One region of the Fusobacterium sp. FSA-380-WT-3A genome, then DNA from elsewhere that is predicted to be linked to it. Evidence: riboswitches for the same ligand, from Rfam matches in the RefSeq annotation. Region 1 holds a riboswitch; the other holds the start of a gene.
What was found. Region 1 has a riboswitch for lysine ahead of lysA (diaminopimelate decarboxylase). Riboswitches for the same ligand answer to the same signal wherever they lie in the genome.
Positions count from the first base shown of each region.

Region 2: another riboswitch for lysine. It lies ahead of HF862_RS03810 (Na+/H+ antiporter NhaC family protein); the one in region 1 lies ahead of lysA (diaminopimelate decarboxylase).

Region 1 covers NZ_JABAFQ010000001.1:154,842-160,936, reverse strand. Annotated here, with positions in the region: gene HF862_RS00715 (amidohydrolase family protein) at 1-666, opposite strand, end outside; gene lysA (diaminopimelate decarboxylase) at 793-2,100, opposite strand; lysine riboswitch at 2,199-2,372, opposite strand; gene nrdD (anaerobic ribonucleoside-triphosphate reductase) at 2,454-4,649, opposite strand; gene htpG (molecular chaperone HtpG) at 5,001-6,095, opposite strand, start outside.
Region 2 covers NZ_JABAFQ010000003.1:145,810-151,904, forward strand. Annotated here, with positions in the region: gene HF862_RS03805 (flavodoxin family protein) at 103-645, shown strand; gene HF862_RS03810 (Na+/H+ antiporter NhaC family protein) at 842-2,239, opposite strand; lysine riboswitch at 2,394-2,567, opposite strand; gene HF862_RS03815 (ribonuclease HII) at 2,770-3,378, shown strand; gene HF862_RS03820 (YraN family protein) at 3,398-3,772, shown strand; gene HF862_RS03825 (zinc ribbon domain-containing protein) at 3,756-3,974, shown strand; gene HF862_RS03830 (ComF family protein) at 3,946-4,617, shown strand; gene HF862_RS03835 (hypothetical protein) at 4,601-5,203, shown strand; gene tpiA (triose-phosphate isomerase) at 5,326-6,081, shown strand.

The DNA of each region.
Region 1 (6,095 bases):
CATACTTCCAATATGTGATACTACATAATTAGCTTTTACATAGTTACCTAAATCTAAAAACTCTTCTATTGCATTAAATATATTTTTAGCATCTTCTCTTAAATGTGCTGATATAACTTTATGTTGTCCTAATCTTCCAAGAGTTGTCATCTCATTGAAATCTATTCCAGGAACATATCTAAGTCCAAAACTAATTCCCAGTAATCCTGTATCTTTCATCATTTTTTTACCTATCTCATACATTTCTTCCACTTGGTCATTTTCAAGACTTACATATCTGTCAACACCAATTTTTTGTCTTAGTATCCCATGAGGTAATAACATTCCAAAGTTAATAGGATGTCCTTCATCTACTCCATCTAAAAACTCCTTTGGATTAGAAACTCCTATTCCTGAGTTTCCACCTATTCCTGTAGTAACTCCCATTGATAACATTCTTTTAAATATTTCTCTATCTGGTGTTGTTCCATCAGTTAAAACTTCATGCATATCAATATCTATAAATCCTGGGCAAACACACATTCCCATAGCATCTATTTCATTATCTCCTATTAACACTTCATGAGATAATTCTACTATTTTTCCATTTTCTATTGCAATATTTAGTGGTTCATACACACTATTTTTTGGGTCTATAACTAATCCGTGATTTATTACTGTTCTCATATCCTAATTTTAAGTTACATTTTTATCTTGTAACTTTCCTCCCTTCTTTATTTATTTGTATATCTAAGTTGTATTATAAAATAATTATATCATATTTTAATAATTTCCGCATATTGTTTTTTTTACTTATTCTATTTCTATAAATACATCATTGGCTACCAAATCTTCAAAAGATTCTCTTTTAATTGATAAATAAGATTTCCCATCTTTTACAAACACAACTGCTGGTCTTGTAGCTTTATTGTAATTACTTGACATTGAATATCCATAAGCTCCAGTTGTAGGGACAAATATATAATCTCCTTCTGAAGCTTTGGCTATTTTCATATCTTTTCCTATTAAATCTCCAGACTCACAACATTTTCCTGCAATAGTAACTATATCATTTTCTTCTTGATTAAGTTTATTAGCAACAATAGCTTCATATTTAGCTTGATATAAAGCTGGTCTTATATTATCTGTCATTCCTCCATCAATAAACACATATTTAACTCCACCATATGTATTTTTTATGCCACCAACTGTATATAAAGTTCCCCCAGCATTTCCCACAATACTTCTTCCAGGTTCTATAGAAACTTTCTTTAAAGTCATATTTTCTTTTTCTAAAGTTTTTTCAATATGTTCTATCATAGATTTCATAAATTTTTCAATATCTACTTCTACATCTCCATCAACATAATAAACTCCAAAACCTCCACCTAAATTCATTTCAGGAATTTCCATATTAAATCTTTCTGATATTTTTTTAGTAAACATTATCATTGTTTCAATCCCCTCATGAAAAGCTTTAGTATCAAATATTTGTGAACCTATGTGACAATGAAATCCTAAAAATTCTAAACTTTCATAAGAAAGAATTTTCTCTACTATACTATAAATATTTTCATCAAATATAGATTCTCCAAACTTAGAACTATGTTTTGATGTTCTTATATATTCATGGGTATGAGCATCTATTCCTATATTTATTCTTAACATGACTCTTATTTTTTTATTTTTTTCTTTAGCTAAAGTTCCTAATTTATCTATTTCACTTATATTATCTAATATTACTATTCCAATTCCCCAATCAAGACACATTTCAAGCTCTTCTATACTTTTATTATTTCCATGCATATGGACTCTATTCATAGGAAATTTTGAAACTTTTATAGAATATAATTCTCCACCAGAAACTGCATCTATACTTAATCCATACTTCTCAACTATTTGGCACATAGCTTTCGATAAAAAAGCTTTTGAAGCATAGACTACTTCTGTTTCAAATTTTTCCGATTTAAAATTTTCTATATATTTTTTTATATTACTTTCTATCAATTCTTGGTCCATAACATATAATGGAGTTTTATACTCCTTTGCAAGTTTTTCTACTGATACTCCACCTATCTCAAGAATTCCATTATTATTTTTCATTGTTCCAAAATATCTCATAAAACTTCCTCCAAAATTTTCATAAAAAAAGACAGTCTTTTCAATTTCAGACTGTCTTTAGTAACCTATTAAAAATAATTACTTATATTTTAGATAACTTACTTGATAGCCCTCCATTGAAATTTCAATGACAGTAAAATAGATATTATCTAATTTACCAATAAAAATGTTTTGACTTTCATTTTTATTTCGGCAAAATCTCCTTTCAAATTATTCTCCGTTTGTCAAACTAAAATAATTTTACTCTTATCATTTGCTCCTCTATCTTTTTAAATTCTTTTACATAAAAGTATATCTAAATTTTATTAATTTGTATAATATAAATTATAAATATTTTTTATATAATCTATTTATTATTTTACATGAATAGCTCTATTTTTTATCTCTTTCATTCTTCCTTCTAAGGCGTGAGTAATATTATAATTTGAAATATATCCACAACATCTTCTTTGAATTTTCATTTTCATTCCCTCTTCATTACCACATTGAGGACATTTATATTTTGCTGTATGTTCGTCATAAGAGATTTCTCCTGTATATCCACATTCAAAACACACATCTGATACTGTATTTACTGCAAAATATTCTATTCCTTTATCATGAGCATATTTCATAAGTTCTAATATTGCATCAGAGTTATAAGTTTTTCCTCCATTTTCAACATACATTATGTTTCCTCCATTACAATATTTAATAAATGGAGCTTCTGTATCTATTTTATCAAAAGCATCTATTGGTAACTCTGATGAGAAATGGAAAGAATTTGTATAATATTCTCTTTTTAATAACCATTCAGGCATTACATCACTATAATTTTTCTTATCTGCATTAAAGAATGTTGCTATACTAGCTTCTGCTGGAGTTCCATAAACTGATACAGGTAATCCAGTTTCCTCTTTTATTTCATCAGCTTGTCTTCTTATTTCTTTCATTATTCTAAGACCTAATTCTTTTCCAGCTGGCTTTGATATGTTTTGTTTATCATCAGTAAGTATTCTTACACAATCATCTATTCCTAAAAATCCATATGACACAGAAGCTCTATCAGATTTTAATAATTTTTCTACTGTTTCATCTGGTTGTAATCTAGCAATAGCTCCATATTGGAATAATATAGGTGCTTGTTTAGCTTTTAACTTTCTAACATTTTCATATCTTTTTAAAATTCCTAATTTCATAAGAGATTTTTTCTCTTCTAGTAATTTCATAAATGTTTCTACTACATCAGTTTCCTTATGTCTTAAAGCTTCTAGAGATATTTGAGGTAAATTTAATGTTATAACACCAAAATTAAATCTTCCATATTGTTGATATTTTTCATTTTCTTTAAATTCATGATTTACTCTTGAACGACAACCCATTCTAGCATAATATTTTCCTGCATCATAATCTTCTTTAGAGTAGAATAATAAATCTGGATAATATGTATGTGCTATACATTTAGATACTTCTTTAGTTATATAATAATATGGGTCTCCCTCTTTTAAGTTGTACCCATCTACAACTATATAAGATAATTTAGGGAAGATTGCTGGTATTTTTAAAGCTCCCAATCCTGTTTGTCTAACTTTTAAATAAGCAAGTATTATTTGCTCTGATTCCCAAGAAGTAGGAACATTAAAAGTTATTGTTGAAAATGGAGTTTGAGAAGCTGAACCTAAAATACTATTTGTTTGATACTCAAATAATTGACAAGCATCATAAATTTCTTTTGCAGTTTTCTTAATAACTTTTTCAAATACTTTAGGATATTTTGCTTTTAATTCTTCATTAGCTGAATCTAATTCTAATACATCATCATATTCTTTTTCAAATAGGAATTCAAAATAATCATTGAAGTTTTTAACAAAGTTTTTCTTTGCATATTTAGCAAAAACTTCGTTAAAGTTAGGTATAGAGTTTCCTCCATATTGTTGTGAACTAACACTAGCCATTATTTGCATTGCAATATTCATAGCTGTTCCAACTGATTTAGGAGTTTCTACATCAGTATTAGTTATTCTAGTTCCATGGTCTAACATATCTTCTACATTAATTAAACAACAGTTTGTTAACTCTTTTTCTACATCTGAATCATGCCAGTGAATAGTTTTCTTTCTATGAGCTTCGTACAATTCTTTTCCAATAGATTTCTCTACATTAAATCTAAAGTACTCTCCTGATATTAAATCTCTAGCAACTGATGGTAAAGTAGAATTTTTATTTGAATTTTCTCTATCACCATTTTCTAATATTCCTTCTATTCTTTGGAATAAACTATCAGTTTCTTTTAGTCTCGCTTCACTTCTTTTTGTTCTGTATCTTTCAAATTTTTGTGCTTGACAAAAATATCCAAAGTCACACAATGTTTTAAATACAATATCTTGTATTTCTTCAATATCTATTTTTTCTTTATTCATAAGTTTAATTTTATTTAATATATGGTCTAACATTTCTACAAGAACAGCTTCATTTTTAAAAGGCATCTCCTTATGAACTTTCTGTAAAACTATAAATATTTTATCTTTATTAAATGCTACTACATCTCCATTACGTTTAATAACTTTCATATTGACCCCCATATCCTATTTTAGTTCAATTTTTATAGTAATTTATTTTATCTTTTTTGCTCTAATATAATAGCATATATTGTGTTTTTTATCAACGTCTTTTCACTAGATATTGTGATTTTTTATCAATTATTCCTTTATTTTCAACGGTTTTAATAATCATTCTTTTTTTATATAGAAATCTAATCAAAAAATATATTTGACGACTTTTCTCTTTACTTATACGCTAATTTAAATATTTCTATATTTTTTATAAAATAACTATATATAGTGGTATTTTTTTCCAAAATAATACAATATCTATTTTTTTATAAAAAAGAAGTATTACAAAATGTAATACCTCTAATTATTTTATCTAGCTATTAAATTATTTAATTTTTCAGCAAATTCTACTGGATTTTCTATTTGTAATCCTTCTACTAATAAAGATTGGTTATATAATACATATAATAAATCTTTTAATTGATTTTCATCAGTAGTATTTTTTATTTTTTCAAACAATGGATGTGCTGGATTAAATTCTAATATTTTTTGAGCCTTTATATTTTCGTTTCCTGGAATTTCTGATAATGTTTTTTCCATCTCAAGAGAAATTTCACCTTTTGAAGCAAGTCCAACAGCTCCACTTCCTAAATTATTATTAAGTCTTACCTCTTCTATTTTTTCACCTAATAAATTTTTAATTTTTTCTAATAAAGGCTTATTTTCTTTTTCTAAATTTTCTCTTGTTTCTTTTTCTTTTTCATCTTCTAAATTAGATAAATCAGAATCGTTTATAGATTTAAATTGTTTTCCATCATAATTCATAAGAGTTTTTAAAGTGAACTCATCTATTCTATCTATTAAGTATAATACTTCAAATCCTTTATCTTTAAACACTTTTACTTTTGGTAAAACTTTTAAGAACTCTTCATTTTCTCCTGTTACATAATAGATTTCTTTTTGGTCTTCTTTCATTCTTTCAACATATTCTTTTAATGTTATATATTTATTTTCAAAAGATGATTTAAAAATTAATAAATCTTGTAATTTTTCTTTATTTATTCCAAACATATCTTGTACACCAAATTTTATTGTGCGTCCAAAAGCTTCCCATAAAGTTATATATTTTTCTCTATCATCTTTTATTAATTTTTTCAATTCAGTTTCTATTTTTTTCTCTATATTTTTAGAAATTTTTATAAGTTCATTATCTTGTTGTAATATCTCTCTTGAAATATTTAAAGAAAGATTATCTGTATCAACTATTCCTTTCATAAAACTAAAATATTCTGGAATTAGGCTTTCAGCATTTTCCATTATAAATACATTTTTTGTATATAATTGTAACCCTCTTTTATAATCTCTTGTATAGAAATCCATAGGAGTTCTTTTTGGAATATAAATAAGTGCTGTATATTCTAATGACCCTTGTACTTTTAAATGTAAATGTAATAATGGGTCTTC
Region 2 (6,095 bases), on a different contig from region 1:
GAATTAATATTATAGTAGTTATATTAAATTCTCCTTGACTTTATAATGAAAAAGAGGTAAATATAAAATATGGGTAGAAAACTTTTATTAGGAGGATAAAAAATGAAAATATTACTATTAAATGGAAGTCCAAGATTTGAAGGAAATACAGAAATAGCTTTAAAAGTTTTAAAAGAAGAGATAGAAAAAAATATAAAAGGTGAAATAGAAACTATTAATCTTTCAAAATTACAAATAAAAGGATGTTTAGGTTGTGATTATTGTAAAACATCTGGTGGAAATTGTATTACAAAAGATGATGGACAAATGATAGCTGAAAAAATCCTTGAATCTGATGTTATTATTTTTGGTTCTCCAGTTTATTGGTGGGGAATAACTTCTCAAATGAAGGCAGCAATAGATAGAATATATATGAAAGGCGAATTTTTAGGAGGAAAATCTAAAAAAATAGGTTTGGTTACTGTTGGAGCTGCTGAACTAAGTGATGAAGAATATGATATTATAAAAAGACAATTCAAATGTATATGTGAATATTTAAAATGGGATTTCATTGGAAACATAGATGTTTCTGCTTATGGAAAAGGAGATGTTTTAAAAGATACTGATAAAGTAACTGAATTAAAAAATTTTTGGAAAAAAATCTAAATTTTAATCAAAATAAAAAGGATATTGTATTTTTGCAATATCCCTTTTATTTTTTATTATAAGAAAAAATTTATTTTCATAAAAATATTTCTTATTTACTTCATCAAAAATAATAAACTCACTTTTTTAATATTATCTTTATTATTCAAACTCTCTAACAAAACTACCTTATAGAAAATTTATTGATTATAAAATTTTATTTTTTTAATTTTACTTTTGGTTCTTCAGGAATATTAAATAATGGAATAAATTTATCTAATCCTGTTAAAGTCAAGATTAATATAGAAATTACAACTATTATAGAAAGAAAATTGTATTTCATAATATCTGTTGGCCTAAATTCATAAAGAGGGTAAACAACAGAAGCTATTCCTGTAAAAAATACAGTATAAGTATGCCAAGGAATAAATTGAGAACCAAAAACTCCCATAGCATCACTAAAACATCCATTTCTTAGACGTAATTTATATTTTTCCTCTTCACTTCCCTCTACAGTTTCATCAACTAAATTTTTTATTATTGGTCCTATAGTAACTATTTGAGCCATCTCATCAGCTAAAGCTACATTTCCTAATATAGAAAAAACTCCATTGTAAAACATTAGTTGTCTTACATTTTTAGATATTCTTTTTACTATTCTTGATAATGGTTCAAAAGCATTAATACTTCCCATAATTCCACCAAAAGCTGTTATCCACATCATCATTATAATAACACTTGCTCCAGCACTTGAAAAACCTGTGTACATTAAATCTAAAAATTCTGAAATATTTGGAATTGTTCCTGATATTAAACCAAATACTAGAGAGCTAATAATTCCTATAAAAAGACAAGCTAATGTTGGAAAACCTTTTATTGCTGATATTAAAACAAAAATTAAGGGTAAACACATATATAAAGGTACTCCATCTTTAACTTGATTCAAAAGAATAATTGCCGACTCTCTTTCAGACTTTAAAACTTCCCAAACATTATCAGGAATTTGATTGATAGCCTCATTTACATTTCCACTTATATTTGGTAATCCCATCATAACTGATACTACATAAAAAGTTATTATCCCAACTATAAGACATCCTAAAGACCAAACTCCTTGATGTCTTATTCTATGTATAACTTCTACTTTTTGTATTCCAGAACTTACAACTGTAGTATCTGAAATAAGCCCTATATTATCACCGAAACAAGCTCCTCCAGCAATAGCCCCTAAAGTTAATAGAATATTTCCACCAACTATATGGTTTAACCATAAAAATATAGGAGCACAAGCTGCAAAAGTTCCCCAAGATGTTCCTATTGTAATAGATAAAACACTTGTAACAATTATTCCTGTAACAGCTATTGTTTTTCCTGTTAAACCTAAATTTAAAGACATAATAATTATTGAAGCTCCTACTCCACTAGCCATAAAAGCTTCAGCCATAGCATAGGCTAACATTAAAATAAAAAACACTAACTGAATTTCCTTTACACTATTTACAGCTTTTTCTACAATTTCATTAAAAGAAAATTTTTCAGTTAACCAAGCAATTATTGCTACATATATAGTTGAAATTGGAGCTGCTATCAAAAAGTCCAATTTTATACCAACCATTAAAATTCCTAATAAAACAATAGGAGATAATTTTAATACCTCTATAAAAACTCCTCTTCTCTCGTTGTTTGTCACTTAATCCTCCTCAATAAAAAAGCCTTATATTATTAAAATATAAGGCAGAAAATATAAAATAAACTATATAATTTATAATCTAATTGATAGCTCTACACTAGTAAACTAATGTCAGTCTTATAGATGTTCTCTATAATCCCAAGTGTCTAAAGTTAGCTCTTTAAACCTTTCGGCAAAATTCCCTTTCAATAATAATCTATGCTTGCTAAACTCCTATTATCTAATAATGTCTTTTGCAACCTCTACCTTGAAAATATTAAATTGTCCAATACATATAATAACATTTTTTATATTTATTGTCAATTTTGTTTTTCATTTTCTTATTTATTTTTCTTTCTATGAATGTTATAATTAAATATAAATTTATTTTGAAAAGAATTTAATAAAATTAAAATACTTATTCTACAAAAATAAAAATTTTAAAATTAAATTAATATAAAGTTATAGGAGAAAAGATGAGTAAACTATATAAATTTGATATTGAAAAAGGAAAAATAATTTTAGGAGTAGATGAAGCTGGAAGAGGTCCATTGGCTGGCCCTGTAGTAGCTGCTGCTGTAAGAATAAGAGAATATCATGATTTTTTTGAAGATATTAATGACTCTAAAAAATTATCAGAAAAGAAAAGAGAAAATTTATTTGAAAAAATTTTAACTTTTTGTGATGTTGGAATTGGAATAGCTACTGTAGAAGAAATTGATGAGGTTAATATTTTAAATGCCACTTTTTTAGCTATGAATAGAGCTATTGAAGATATTAAAAGCCAAAATATTGATTATGATATTGTTTTAGTAGACGGAAATAAATTAATAAAAAATTATAATGGTAATCAAGAGTGTATTGTAAAAGGTGATGGAAAATCTTTATCAATAGCTACAGCTTCTATAATAGCTAAAGTTACAAGAGATAGAATAATGTTAAAATTTTCAGAAATATATCCTGAATATCATTTTGAAAAACATAAAGGTTATGGAACAAAACTTCATAGAGAAATTTTATTAGAAAAAGGACCTCTAGAAATTCATAGAAAAACTTTTTTAAAGAAAATTTTATCTAACTCTTAAGAAAAAAGTTAGGTTTAAAATGAAAAAATTTTTAAATAAAAGAGTTCAAGGAGAATATTTTGAAAATTTAGCATTAAATTTTTTAGAAAAAAAAGGTTTTCAATTAGTAGAAAAAAATTTTTATTCTCATTTTGGAGAAATTGATTTAATTTTAAGAAAGGACAATCTAATAATTTTTGTAGAAGTAAAAGAAAGAAGTAATCAAAAATTTGGAAATGGTTTTGAAGCTATTTCTAAGAAAAAATTAAGAAGAATGTTTTTAAGTGCTAATGAATTTATAGCAATAAATAAACTACAAAACTTTAATATCCGATTTGATGCAATAGCATTTGATGAAAATGGTAAATGTTATTGGATTGAAAACATATTGTGGGGTGATGAAATTGGATTTTAGATGTACAAAATGTGGAAGCAGCGATTATTATGTAAAAACAGCAATTTTTCCTGAAAAAGATTCAAAATTAAAAGTTGAATTTGGAACTTACTATCTAAAAATTTGTTCTGATTGTGGATATACAGAAATTTATTCAGCTAAAGTTGTTGATAAAGAACTTAAGAAGGTGAAAAATGTTCCAGAACCTAAACCTGCACCTTAGAAAATTTTTCTTTAACAATAGATGTAGTGTCTGCAATAATCTTCTATCTAACAGTGAAATATATATTTGTAATAATTGTAAAGAAAATTTTTTACATAATAATTCATTAAAAAAATTTAATGATGTATACTATATTTTTAACTATGATAAAAGTTTCAGAAATTTAATAAAAAACTATAAATTTCAAAATAGAAAATATATTGGATTTTTCTTAGGAAAACTTATAGAAAAAACTTTAAAAAAAGTGATAGAAGAAAATAATATAGATGTTATCATTCCTGTTCCTTTAAATAAAAAAAGATTATTTTCAAGAGGATTTAATCAAGTATCCTATACTTTAGATATTTTAAATATAAAATATCATGATGCAGCGAGAATAAAAAATACAAAACATATGAGTCATTTGTTGGATAAAAATTCAAGAAAATTTAATATAAATAAAGCTTTTTATATTCCTTTTCAAGTGGAAAATAAAAATATTTTAATAATAGATGATGTAATAACAACTGGAAACACTATAAGAGAATTAAAAAAAGAAATAAAAAATAGGGGAAAAGTAAAATCTATAACTGTCTTTTCTTTTTCTATGGCATCTAGTTTTAAAAAATATAATTATGGGGAGAATCATGACAATATTAATTGATAACAAAGAGTACATTCTAGAAAAACAATATAATAGTTTTGGAGAAATTATAAATGAAATCACAAAAAAACTTAAAGGAGAGGACAAAATATTAGAAAAAATAGTGGTTGATGGGGTTATACTTTCTAATACTTCTATTGTTGATATTTCAAAAGTATCTTTAATAGAAATTTATACAAAAAGTCACAGAAATATTTTATTTCAATCTTTATATTTATTAGAGGAATATATAGAAGAATATTTTAAAAGTTTAAAAACCTTAGAAGAGTTTGACCTTGAAGAAATAGCTTATGATATGAAAATAAATGAAATATTAAGTTTTTTAAACTGGACTTTAAATCTTTTATATAGTTTAAAAGAAAATACTTATATAGATTATTTATATTTTGGGTATAATGAGTTTTTAGACGATTTTAAAGAAAGTTATAATTCACTCATAAAAGCTCTGACACAAGGAGATTATGAAACTTCTTTTGATATTTTAGAATTTGAAATCTCTGATATGTTGTCTCTTTTAAGTGAAAATATCGAAAATTATAAAAGCGACATTATTTTAGAAGAACAATCATCAAATAATAGTAATTAAATTAATAACGGATAAAAATTAATCAAAAAATATTTATTTATTAACTTATAGAAAATTAGAAATTTTTTTTAGAATGTGATAAAATTAGTTATTAAGATAAAAATATTTAGGAGGATTTATTTATGAGAAAAACAATAATTGCAGGAAACTGGAAAATGAATAAAACAAATAAAGAAGCTGTTGAAATGTTAACAGAATTAAAAGAACTTGTTAAAGGAATAGATTCTGTTGGAATAGTAATTGGAGCTCCATTTACAGCTTTATCTGATGCTGTTAAAGCAGTAGAAGGAAGCAATATTAAAATAGCAGCTGAAAATGTATATCCTAAAGATTCAGGAGCATATACTGGAGAAGTTTCACCAGTTATGTTAAAAGATTTAGGTGTTGAATATGTTATATTAGGACATTCAGAAAGAAGAGAATATTTTAAAGAATCTGATGAATTTATAAACGAAAAAGTAAAAGCTGTGTTAGCTCATGGAATGACTCCTATTCTTTGTATTGGAGAAAAATTAGAAGATAGAGAATCTGGAAGAACTGATGAAGTTAACAAAACTCAAATTAGAGGAGGATTTGCTGGTCTTACTGAAGAAGAAGCTAAAAAAATAGTTGTAGCTTATGAACCAGTTTGGGCAATAGGAACAGGTAAAACAGCTACTCCAGAAATAGCTCAAGAAACTCATAAAGCTATTAGACAAGAACTTACTGAAATGTTTGGAGAAGAAGTTGCTAATGAAATCACTATCCAATATGGTGGTTCTATGAAACCAAACAATGCTAAAGAATTATTAGCTCAAGCTGATATTGATGGTGGATTAATTGGAGGAGCTTCTCTTAAAGCAACTGATTTCTACGACATTATTAAAGCAGCTTTATAATTATTTTATATTAT